Pseudovibrio sp. Tun.PSC04-5.I4: one gene and its partner. The protein of the gene in region 1 interacts with the protein of each later gene in a pairwise test. Links are inferred from orthologs where the notes say so. Each region holds a gene or a part of one and is shown on either strand. Other genes may lie near its edges.

The links.
Region 2: the proteins of grpE (region 1) and BLS62_RS02065 interact in binary tests that used the Escherichia coli proteins (3 or more experiments, as listed by UniProt). The link is inferred for Pseudovibrio sp. Tun.PSC04-5.I4 from one-to-one orthologs.

What each region holds. Positions count from the first base shown.
Region 1 is NZ_FNLB01000006.1:2,695,266-2,701,102, reverse strand. Bases 3,082-5,835 are described here. They hold grpE (nucleotide exchange factor GrpE), read left to right. Parts: upstream 3,082-4,013; coding sequence 4,014-4,658; downstream 4,659-5,835. Other genes in these bases: BLS62_RS31390 (hypothetical protein), read right to left, coding at 5,508-5,816; BLS62_RS17840 (trimeric intracellular cation channel family protein), read left to right, coding at 4,846-5,484; trxA (thioredoxin), read left to right, coding at 3,490-3,810; addA (double-strand break repair helicase AddA), read left to right, coding at 3,082-3,377. In the rest of the region: more of addA, read left to right, coding at 1-3,081. UniProt on the Escherichia coli protein: Participates actively in the response to hyperosmotic and heat shock by preventing the aggregation of stress-denatured proteins, in association with DnaK and GrpE. It is the nucleotide exchange factor for DnaK and may function as a thermosensor.
Region 2 is NZ_FNLB01000001.1:426,423-432,792, forward strand. The notes cover bases 913-3,723. They hold BLS62_RS02065 (Nramp family divalent metal transporter), read left to right. Parts: upstream 913-1,541; coding sequence 1,542-2,906; downstream 2,907-3,723. Other genes in these bases: BLS62_RS02060 (YeiH family protein), read right to left, coding at 913-956; BLS62_RS02070 (cyclase family protein), read right to left, coding at 2,970-3,723. Also shown: more of BLS62_RS02060, read right to left, coding at 1-912; more of BLS62_RS02070, read right to left, coding at 3,724-3,761; BLS62_RS02075 (TetR/AcrR family transcriptional regulator), read right to left, coding at 3,995-4,555; BLS62_RS02080 (DUF1348 family protein), read left to right, coding at 4,767-5,231; BLS62_RS02085 (pyridoxamine 5'-phosphate oxidase family protein), read left to right, coding at 5,255-5,884. UniProt on the Escherichia coli protein: H(+)-stimulated, divalent metal cation uptake system. Involved in manganese and iron uptake. Can also transport cadmium, cobalt, zinc and to a lesser extent nickel and copper. Involved in response to reactive oxygen.

The DNA.
Region 1 (5,837 bases):
CCTTCGTCCTTGCACGCCGTGTTGTGCGCCTGCTGTTGTCGGGGACTGATCCCTCGCGCATTCTCTGCCTCACCTTCACCAAAGCCGCCGCCGCTGAAATGGCGACGCGTGTGTTCGATTCTCTAGCGAAGTGGACGCAGCTGACCGATGCTGAGTTGTCCACTGAGATTGAGGATATGGAAGGCCGCCCAACCTCGCCCAAACAACTGGCAAGTGCCCGCCGTCTCTTTGCGAAGGCATTGGAAACGCCGGGTGGCTTGAAAATCCAGACCATCCACGCGTTCTGTGAAGCGTTACTGCACCAGTTCCCGCTGGAAGCAAATGTGGCCGGGCACTTTTCGGTTTTAGATGACCGCCTTGCCGAAGAGCTGCTCAATGAGGCGCGTGCCAGCGTTCTGCACAGCGCGGAGATTGAACCAGACTCTCAAATTGGTGTTGCGCTTTCCCAGTTGATCGAGCTGTTGCCGGATTCTGGTGTCGAAAAGGCACTTTCGGAACTTATCAGCCGTCGAGACGCATTTTATCGCTGGCTCGCACCCTATGGCGACCTCGAGGGCGCTGTTTCTGCGCTATACGCTGATTTTTCCGTCATGCCGGAGGATGATATATCTGGCTTTGCAAGTTCGTTGCGACGGAATTGTTCGCTTACGGACGACGAGGTAAAAGCGTTTGCGGAAGCCTTACGCGTCGGCTCCAAGACGGATCAAGACCGTGCCGCCGCGTTAGAGGCAGCAATCACGCAGAAAAGCGATGAAAGATGGCGCATTGAGTGGCTGAAAATCTTCCTGACTGGCACCTTCGGCCCGCGCAAATCTCTTGCCACGAAGAAGGTGCAAACGGGTTTTCCGGAGGTTATCGACCGTTTGTTCGTGGAACAGGCGCGCATTCTGGAAGCTTTCCAGCACTTAAATGCCGTCATAACGGTATCTGGCACCAAAGCGATCCTCACTCTCTCTGACGCTGTTTTACGGTACTACGAGACGGAAAAACTCCGTCGCGGCTATCTGGACTTTGAGGATTTGGTGGTGAAATCTGCCAGGCTGCTCTCCCGTGCCGAAGCCGCGCAATGGGTACAGTACAAACTGGATCAGGGTCTCGACCACATTCTGGTTGATGAAGCGCAGGACACAAGTCCGCGCCAGTGGGAAGTGATCCGCGCACTGGCAGAGGAATTCTTCGCAGGGAATGGCGCTAGAGAGAAAATGCGTACCATCTTTGCGGTGGGCGATGAAAAACAGTCCATCTATTCTTTCCAGGGCGCTGTTCCGGCTTATTTCGCGGAAATGCGAAAGTTCTTCGCGGGAAAAGCGAAAGATGCGCAGAGGAACTTTGAGGGCATTGAACTCAATCTCTCGTTCCGCTCCACGCCGGATGTGCTTGGAGCCGTCGATAAAGTGTTCGGCTCGCCGGAAGCCTTTAAGGGCCTGTCACAAGAAAATGTGGCTCCGGTACACGAAGCAATCCGCCACAATGATCCGGGCCGTGTAGAAATCTGGCCGCTGGAAGAAGCTGTCGAAACGCTGGAACCAGACGACTGGACACAGCCCATCGATGCGATTGGCACCGGCAACCCAATGTTGCGGCTGGCAACGCGCATCGCAGAGCAAATTAAGGACTGGGACCAAAGAGGCGTTGCTGGGCCGGGAGACGTGTTGGTTCTCGTGCGGAAACGCGGCCAGTTTGTGGAAGCGCTGAACCGCGAACTCAAACGTCTGGATGTCCCCGCCGCCGGGTCTGACCGCCTAACCTTAACCGACCACATCGCGGTGAAAGATCTGGTTGCGCTGGGCCGGTTCATCCTGTTGCCGGAAGATGATTTGTCTCTCGCTTGTGTTCTCAAAAGCCCGCTGTTCGGCTTGCTGGATGATGACCTCTTTGAAATTGCGCGCGAAACAGCGGGCACACCAAGGCCGGGTACGCTCTGGCATGAGCTGCTGCGCAAATCTGAGAACAGTGAAAAGTGGCAAAATGTCCGCAAACAACTGGTCATCTGGCGAGACAGAGCCGATTTTGTGCCGCCTTTCGAGTTCTACGCAAAGATCATTGGAACAGATGGCTACCGGCAAAAATTCAGGGAGCGCCTCGGGAGTGAAGTTGATGATGTTCTCGATGAGTTCCTCTCGCTCACGCTGACCTATGAAAAAAGCGGCACGCCGGGCATGGAAGGTTTCCTTGCATGGTTGATGCAGACAAAAACCGTCATTAAACGCGAGCTCAATGCGGCCAAGGGAATGGTGCGCATCATGACCGTGCATGGCGCCAAAGGGCTGGAAGCGTCCTACGTTATTCTGGCAGATGGCTGCAATGCACCTGTTTCCAGCCAGCACTCTCCTGTCATGGTTGAAAAACCGCGTGAGGGTGATCTGGAAGCCGCGCCCGCTCTGGTTTGGCTCCCCAACAAAGCACAGCGCACCCCATGGCATGAGGAAGCGCTGGAGCTGCTGGGGGAAGGCCAAAAGGAAGAATACAGGCGCCTGCTTTATGTTGCTCTCACGCGCGCTAAGGATCGCCTTGTGGTGTGCGGCTGGGCACCAAAACGCGGCCCGCACGATGAATGCTGGTATACACTCACCCGCAATGGTCTGATTGAAGAAGCCCGCGAGCAAAAAGATGCAAACGGTGAAATAGCGTCATGGCTCTGGACAAAAAATGGCATCGACCAGCCTGAGCCTGTGGTGCCGCGCAGTGCTCCAGTCGTAACACGAGAGAATTCGGCATTGCCGGATTGGGTTGCTCATAATGTTTCATCACCAGAACGCATACGCCGTTTGAAACCTTCTGCTGCCTTTGAAGAAATGGATGCCAAGGAAAACATCGAGCAACAAGACCCAAAGGATGCGCTCGAAGCAGCACGCCAGCCAGAAGACTGGCCTTTGGTACGCGGCCGGATAATTCACAGGCTGCTCGAAATCCTGCCAGATTTGCCAGAGGAACAACGCGAGACCTCAGCAGATCGGTTTTTAACAGGGGCACTGCCTGAGCGTTTTGAACGGAACAGAACTCGGTTGCTGGATGACGTGTTTAATACACTGAATAATCCAGAGTTTGCCGAGCTATTTGGGGCAAACGGCAGAGCGGAAGTTCCCATTCAAGGCATGTTGACGGGGGAGGATGGCAAGCCAGTCGAAATCCTCGGGTTGATTGACCGTCTTTTGGTCAATGACGAAGACGTGACCATTCTTGATTTCAAAACCAATGCTGTAGTGCCGCAAACGGCTCAGGGCGTATCTGAAATTTATATTGCGCAGTTAGCTGTTTATAAGAAACTGCTTGCTGAGCTTTACCCAGGTCGCAAAATAAGAGCGCTGCTGTTATATACATCGGGCCCTCGCCTGATAGAAATACCGGTGGAACTCATGAAAACTTTTAATTTCTAACAGAATGTTGAGAATTCGGTCGCTTGACGCTTGGCTCTCGCGTTCTTATTTTCATGACAACAGAGTTCGCTCATTTGGGGGTGACTCGCGCTAAATTATAGAAGAGGCAAAAATGGCCACTGTGAAAGTTGAAGACGGAAGCTTTGAAGCTGAAGTCCTGAAGAGCTCCACACCAGTTCTGGTGGATTTTTGGGCGACCTGGTGCGGTCCTTGTAAGATGATTGCTCCATCCCTGGAAGAAATCTCCGAGGAAATGGCTGGTGCAGTTAAAATTGTGAAGCTGGACATCGACAGCAACCAGCAGAGCGCAATGAATTACGGCGTGCGTTCTATCCCAACAATGATCCTTTTTAAGGACGGCCAGCCTGCTGCGACTCTCGTTGGCGCGCAGCCAAAGGGCAAAATTGCTGATTGGATCAAGCAGTACTCCTAATTTTGGTGGTATTTGCAACGAAATGCTGAGTAAAATCGGGCATTCTGAGGATCTCCGGGCATGTATGTGGCCGGAGGTCTTTTGTTTTTGGCAAACAGTGACTAAATAGGGTCCAAATAATTTTGTAGCATGGGCGCCGAGCAGCAGCCTTGCTTTACTTCGCTCCTAGCAATTTGGAGCAGGTTTCAAGAGACGGGATGACGATGAGCGATCAAAATAAAACTCCGCACACTGAAGAACAGCTGAATCCAGAAGTTGTTGCTGAAGAAGTAGCCTTTGCGAATGAGGCGGAGCAGGTAGAAGCTGCTGTGGAAGTCGATCCAATCGAAGCACTCAGAGCAGAAAACGCAGCTCTCAAAGACCGTACTTTGCGTACGATGGCTGAAATGGAAAATCTACGCCGTCGCACTGAGAAAGAAGTGAAAGACGCTAAGGTTTACGCCATTGCTGGTTTTGCGCGCGATATGCTGGTGGTCAATGACAACCTTGGCCGCGCAATCGATGCACTGCCAGACGAAGCAACACAGAACGATGAGAACCTCAAAGCTCTGGTTGAAGGCGTTGAATTGGTAGAGCGCGAAATGCTCAACCACCTCGAAAAGCACGGCGTGAAGCGTCTTTCCCCAGAAGGTGAGAAGTTCAACCCGCATTTCCATCAGGCAATGTTTGAAGTTCCAAACACAGAAGTGCCAAACAACACTGTTATGAACGTGGTTCAGGCAGGTTACGTCATTGGTGAGCGTGTGCTGCGCCCCGCAATGGTTGGTATTTCCAAAGGTGGTCCAAAGATCGTTCCTGTAACCGACAAAAATGCAGGACCGGGTTCAACACTAGATAAAGAAGCCTAGGCTTTTTCATCTTTGCGAAGTTTCAAAAACGGGTTACTCACTGAGTGGCCCGTTTTTTGTTAGTGGGTCAACTGCGAATCCATTGTAGGGTTTGGGAGTATTGCAGGTATTGGGTTGCTTTTTGTTTGAGTGTGAGTAACACCTCGAAAATCTGAGAAATATTTAAAAATTAACGGGCTTGATGCAAATGCACTCTGAGATCTGGCAGTACTTGGACTTTTTCGGCGTTGCTGTTTTTGCTGTAACAGGCGGGCTAGTGGCCGCGCGTTTGCGTCAGGATTTTATTGCGTTCTTGTTCTTTTGTTCCCTCACAGGAATTGGCGGGGGTACTCTCAGAGACACCCTGCTCGATGTTCCGGTCTTCTGGATTGAAAATAATAGCTACCTCTATGTGTGCGCTGTTGTCTCCGTTGGCATGTGGTTCTTCGCCCACAAGGTAGAAGCTTGGGGGCGTCCATTGAGATGGCTTGATGCCGTCGGAGTTGCCTCCTACTCAGTCATGGGAGCCGCCAAATCGATTTCTTTGGATGATGGCGCAGCTGTTGCCGTGTTGATGGGCGTTGGGACCGCGACATTTGGCGGAATTCTGCGCGATATTATCGCGGGTCAACCTTCTGCCTTGTTACAACGAGAGATCTATCTTGCGGCAGCTCTTGCCGGAGCGATCACCTATACAGCCACAATTTCGGTGACCGGGCAAAGCAATTTAGCTGTAGGACTTGGCTTTGCGATGGCCATGATCTTGCGCGGCGGTGCAATTGCGTGGGGCTGGCATTTGCCGAGCTATGCGCCTCTTAAGAAGTCTGATCTGGACGAAATAGATTAAGGTGTAACCTGATGTGGGCTGCTTCAGCCTACACACACAAAAAGATGCGACCGGCGTTGGCAGATCAGCCAAGGAAGTTCCAGTCGATTTATAGAGCGTGATTTGCTCATAGAAACGGCGACCGGCGCGGTCACCCTGACATAAACTCCGTCAATATCGCCTTCGTCGTGCTTTTGATGAGGCAAGCTCACCAAATCAAGATGCCAGCCCTCCAGAAGCCATTCTCCGCGAATGTGGGCGTTGAGAGGCTGATGCAGAGCAAATAATGTCAGCACCACGAACTGCGCCGCTAGGATCCGTTGTGGTGCGCACGTTGAAAGAAACCCGCTCATGGCATCAGTCAGTTGTTGAGC
Region 2 (6,370 bases), on another replicon or contig:
GTCATAACACCAAGTGCGGAAATGGCGATGACAAGGCACCATGTGGAGGCATCGACTAAGATTAGTCGCGGGGTCTGCGGTATCCAATCCAGTGAATTCACAAGAACCAGTGCAGCAAAGCCAAACGCAAAGTAGGGTACAGGCGGGTTGGCTTCCTGCGTGGTGAGGGAGGTATCGCCTTTGTTATGCAGCCACTTTGCCGACCAGAACGAGATGATGAAGATGACCGGCAGCAACATCATCACTCGCATGAGCTTCACCACAGTGGCGATCTCTCCAGCACCGTCAGACACAGCAAAGCCTGCGCCAATCACCTGAGCCACATCATGAATGGTTGCGCCGAAGAATATACCCAACTGCACATCGTCAAGGCCGAACATCCGACCAATGCTTGGGTAAAAAATCATGGCGAGTGTGGAAAATGCAGTTACAGCAATGACCGTAAACAGCGTGTTTTGCTCGTTTTCTTTTGAGTTTGGCAACACTGAGGAAATCGCCAGTGCAGCAGATGCACCGCAAATGCCCACAGCGCCCCCCGTTAAAAGACCAAAGCTGGCGGACCGACCTAAAAGCCGTGCGACTATCAACCCAATGAGCAACATGGCTAGAACACTGAGAATAACCAAGGCCAGCGTTTGCCAACCTAATGCCAGAATTTGGGAAAAAGAAACACGCAGGCCGAGCAACACGACCCCCAGTCGCAACACCTTCTTTGCTGCAAAGCTGAGACCCGCCTGACAGGTCCCGTCCTCGTAAATGGAATGCACGGCCATACCAATGAGCAGAGCATAGAGCATGACCGGGCCACCCTGATGCTCGGAGATGTAACGGGCAGCGATTGCAATCACCACGGCAATTATCAGACCGGGAACAATCTCTCGCCCCTCCTTTAACCAATTGGAAAAGCGGGTGCCGGACGTCTCGGGCTGATCTGGCGTGCTGGATTGTGGCTGCATAAAACCTCACTCTGGTCAGGTGGTGCTTCTCGTCGCCCAAACACCCTTGCGGAAAGGTGCTGTCTACCTTGATTATAAGAGTAAGACTCTTGCGTAATAAATTGGTTTTAGTTGCAAAAGAAAAAGATCACGCCCCACAAATATGCGAGGCGTAGCGAGCTATATTGCCTAAGTCAGGTTTGCTTTTGCTTGCTGCGCCTGACCGGAGCTAAAACTCATTGCCAGCCCTGCAACTGCGATAAAGGCGGTGAGGGCAAGAACGAGCCAACCGGGATGTGAAGGGGTAAACCGGTCAGGGCACTCATTGTCAAAAATATTGTGTTTATGTGTCGCAGTTCGCAATCATGGTTTGGCGCGATAGTGTCTTGCCTGTGTGTCTGACGCACAAAATGAGGAATTTTACTGTGCTTCGACAGCTTTCAAATATTGTCACAAGCTATATGTGGATTTGACGGTGGTAGGACGGAGCTTTCGGTTTTCACGAAATTTCAGTTGCAAATAATTTGGGCGAATTTACTTTTCTACATTGCAATTAAGAATGAGTTGCAATAGCAATTAGAGATAGCAATATATTTGAGCGGTGCAATGACGAATACTGAAGCCAAAACGAGACCCTCACCGCTGGAATTTTCCTCCAGCTGGGGCAGAAAAAGCAAACATGCATCCTTGGAAGAAGTTTTCCGCTCCATCCCGGTAGGAACAGCGAACAGCTCTCAATTCCGTCGGTTCCTCGCCTTTGCAGGGCCGGGGTATCTGGTAGCTGTTGGTTACATGGATCCGGGCAACTGGGCGACGTCCATCGCGGGTGGCTCCACGTTTGGGTACACACTGCTGTCAATTGCGTTGCTCTCCAACATCATGGCGATTGTTTTGCAGTCCTTGTGCGTGCGACTTGCTATTGGGAGTGGTCGTGATTTGGCTCAAGCCTGCCGTGATGCATTTCCCAACTGGGTCTCAGCGCCTCTTTGGCTTTTGGCGGAGCTGGCCATTATTGCGACGGATCTGGCCGAGGTTATCGGAACAGCTATCGGCCTCAACCTTGTGTTCGGCATACCGTTGGAGATTGGCGTCATTATCACGGCGCTGGATGTGTTTCTGGTTCTCTATCTGCAAAACAAGGGATTCCGCTGGATTGAAGCGTTCATCATCGCCCTGTTGGGAGTGATCTCCTTCTGTTTTGTGATGCAGCTTGCGTTAGCAGATCCAGACTGGAGCGGTGTTATTCTCGGGTTTGCGCCAACGGTGGAGATCGTGACCAACCCGAATATGCTCTATCTTGCGCTTGGCATTATCGGCGCAACAGTGATGCCGCATAATTTATATCTGCATTCCGGTATCGTCCAGACGCGCGCCTATGGTTCCAGCTCGGAAGACCGCCATCAGGCCATCAAGTTTGCAACCTATGATTCTGCCATTGCTCTCACACTTGCTTTGTTCATCAACGCGGCCATCCTCATCCTCGCTGCGGCCGTTTTTTATCGCACCGGCAATTACGGCGTGGAGGATTTAGAAGTCGCCTACGAAATGCTTACTCCGTTGTTGGGGAGTGACCTTGCACCTATTTTCTTCGGGGTTGCCTTGCTGGCCAGTGGGTTAAGCTCCACCGTCACAGCGACGATGGCCGGCCAGATTGTGATGGAAGGCTTTATTGATCTCAGAATTCCCGCATGGCTGCGCAGGTTGATAACCCGAGGCTTCGCAATACTACCCGCTGTCGGTGTGATCTTCTTGCTGGGGTCAGATCAGATCGGAAAGCTGCTTATTCTTTCGCAGGTGGTGCTGAGTTTGCAATTGCCGTTCGCTGTTGTCCCGCTGGTGATGTTTACCGCCGACAAGCGGAAGATGGGCGAGTTTGTCAGCCCGCGTTGGCTCACGGTTTTAGCGGCGATCATCGCAGTTGTTGTCATCGTGTTGAATGTCAAACTGCTCTACGATTTATCAGGGCTTTAATGGAAAACAGGCTCCGGGGCGTTCAATACGCACCGGAGCCTGTTTTTATTTGCTAGGCCTGATTTATACAGTCGGCACCAAGGCAAGCGCGCGGATCGGGCTGCCTGTGCCATTGGCAATTTTGAGGGGCGCTGCAATCATAATCGCGCCCTTTGGAGGCAGCTTATCTAGATTGGCAAGGCTCGCAAGGCCGTATCGGTTGGCAGCATGTAGCAGGTTATGCGCCGGATAAGGCGGTTCCATGCCACCGGCACAGCCTGCATCAGTCCCGATGCACTCATTGCCCCAGCCAATAGCGCCTTTAGAAAGCACATACTCGATGCAATCGACAGTCGGTCCAGGAGAATGTGGCCCGGTTTCATCCACGTTGAGGAATTTGGCCTCATCCATGTTGCGATGATACCAGTCACTACGCATCACAACCCATTCACCGGCTATAATTTCACCATGCTGGGCTTCCCACGCCTTCACGTGATCTGCCGTAAGTAGAAAATCCGGGTTTTCTGCAACTTCAGCAGAACAGTCAATCACGTTGACGGGCGCCACAAAATTCTGCGGAGAGATGGTGTCCGTGTATCCATCCGCAAAATCTTTTCCGGTCACCCAGTGATGCGGCGCATCAAAGTGGGTGCCAGAATGCTCGCCCAGCTTCATCCAGTTCCACGCGAAAAACGGGCCATCTGCATCGTATTCGGAGATCTTGTGGATCTCAACTTTCGGTGTGTTCTTGGCAAAATCCGGTGGCAATTGAAGAATTGGCGTCTCCGGGCCCAATGATCCCGATAAGTCGATAACTTCGACATCACCTGAAATCAGCTTCATTCCAAGATCGTCTAAAATAGATTTCGTAATCATCCCTCTGTCTCCCTCCCAATGATAATAAAATGGTCCGTCCGGGGGTGAGAACCTCACCCTCCCCGGTGATGTCTCACTGGCTAGGCTAAACGCTAATATATGTATTTGCAATTATATTAGCGCATAAAATCCAAGGTTAGACGAAGGAGAGAGTGCAGAGGCATATAGGTGCAGGTGAAATTGCACTGCGCACATGTTAGAAGAAAGACAGCCAACCAGCGCAGCACCCAAACTTAGGAGGCGGCCTCAATAAGCGCATTTGCTGCATGTTTTGCATCAGCTGCTGGATTTGCGCAATTGCCAAAATGGGCAGTCACAATAGCGCCCTCCTGCAGCATAACGATTTGGCGCGCCAATTGCTCTGGTTCTTTCAGGTGAGCGAGCCTTACCAGATGCAGAATGTTGCTCAACAATATGGTTCTTTGTTCTACTGTTTGGCGATGAATAGGATGGTCAGATTCAGGGTATTCGGAACTGGCTTTGATGAACATGCAACTTTTAAAACTGTCCTGCTGAAACCACTCTTCCAGCACATCAAAAAATGCCAAAAGTTTATTCCTTGGGTCACTCGCAAGTTCGTCAATTCGTTGGAAAGCCCAATCATTGAACTGTTCTTCGCGCAATTTTAAAGCTGCAACGATCAGATCGTCCTTGGTCCTAAAATGTTTGTACATGGAGGTTTTGGAAATGCCCGATTCCGCCACCAGCATGTCCATTCCGGTGGCATGGAATCCATTTCGGTAGAACGTCTCCATGGCTTTTTGAACGATTTCATCGCGCTTGCTAGGGGGCATATGAACCTCATGGTTTACTGATCAGTACATATAACTAAATATATTTAGCACTACAAGTAATTTAATTTTTTCATTAATTTCAGTAGGTTAAATTGACATGTGTGATGAACATCACTTGCTTCTCAATTTGGTGAATTGACTAAGTGAACAGATCAGTACACCTTGCCTACTAACAACTGTACCGATCGGTAAATGATTTGGGAGACCTACGATGCTCAAAATATCGATGCACGCCATCTCCGACGACGCAGCGATTGCGAAAGTAAGAGCCGCTGAGGATGTATGGAACACGCGATGTCCTAGGATTGTAAGCCAGTACTTTTCACAGGACGGCCAGTGGCAAGATAGAAACCAGTTCATCGAAGGCCGGTCACAAATCCTCTCATTCCTCTCTGCAAAGTGGAAGCGAGAACTTCATTATCGCCATATCAAGGAGCTTTGGAGTTTCCAGAAAAACCGGTTTTCCATCCGGGTCGTCAGCGAGTGGCGGACAGCGCACAACAAGTGGTTCCGATCTAGCGGCAGCGAAAACTGCGAGTTTGATGATGATGGACTGCTGAAAAAACGGGTCACGTGCATTTCGGATAATGAAATCGATGAGAATGACAGACTATTTTGGTGGCCTTTTGGCAGACGTCCGGATGCGCACCCCAGCTTATCTGAAATGAACCTTTAATCTGTTGCTTGGGAGGGCAGTCGATGGCGCTTGCATATGCTGAAATTGCATTTACCCCTGATGTTCGCCGTGTGCAAGAAGAGCAAGGCTCGGCTCCTATGTATAAATGGATGTTGGAGGAAGAGGTTGCAGCGGCTGATAAGGTTGGACCCAAAGAGGCTGATTTTATTGCCAGCATGAATGGGTTTTATCAGGCCACTGTGAATGCTGATAACTGGCCCTATGTGCAGTTTCGTGGTGGGCCCAAAGGGTTCCTCAAGGTGCTGGATGAAAAGCGGATTGCCTACGCGGATTTTCGCGGCAATCGCCAGTATTTGAGCGTGGGAAACTGGGCCAGCAATGACCGCGTTTCGCTTATTTTGATGGATTACGCACGTCGCAGACGACTGAAGATTATGGGACGCGTAGAACTGATCAGTACGAAGGAAGATCCGGATCTGGTTAAGAAACTTACCGTTCCTAAATACCAGGCAATGCCGGAACGAGCCGTGGTTATTAACGTAGAGGCTTTGGACTGGAATTGTCCGGCCCATATTCCGGTCCGGCTAACCTTGGAAGATCTTGAACCTCAACTTTACAAAATGCGCGAAGAGCTGGTTGAACTCAGAGCGGAAAACGCTGAACTCAAATCCATGCTTAAGCGGAGTTTATAACACTGGCCCCATCCAGATCGGCCCCATCTATCACACCTATAACGAAGGAATTCGGGAGAAAATTGCGATGTTTTCGACCACCTCAGGCAAGCTAGCTGTCGTGATCTTCCTGACCAGTATCGGTCTGGCGGTTCTCTCTCAGTTTTCATAGCTCTCCCAGTGTGCGCGGCGGTTACTACCTGCCCGGGGTAACCGTCGCAATCACTGGGCGCATTGTTATTTCTCTGCGTATCCGACTTGTGCGTTTTGGATGATTTGTGCCCCAAGCCTTTGCCAAAAGTACTTTCACGCCTTCAGTGCAAGCTCTTCAGGAGCAACGCGGAACCAAAGAGGCTTGCAGTAAATATCTGGAAGGCAATCTGGAGCGAGCGATACATGTTGAAGAACATTCCTACGATAATATTGCTGACGGATGCTTTTCCCGAAATCGCGGAGAAAGAAAATGCGTTTCAGGAAACCTGCAAATAATTCAGATGAATTGAAAAT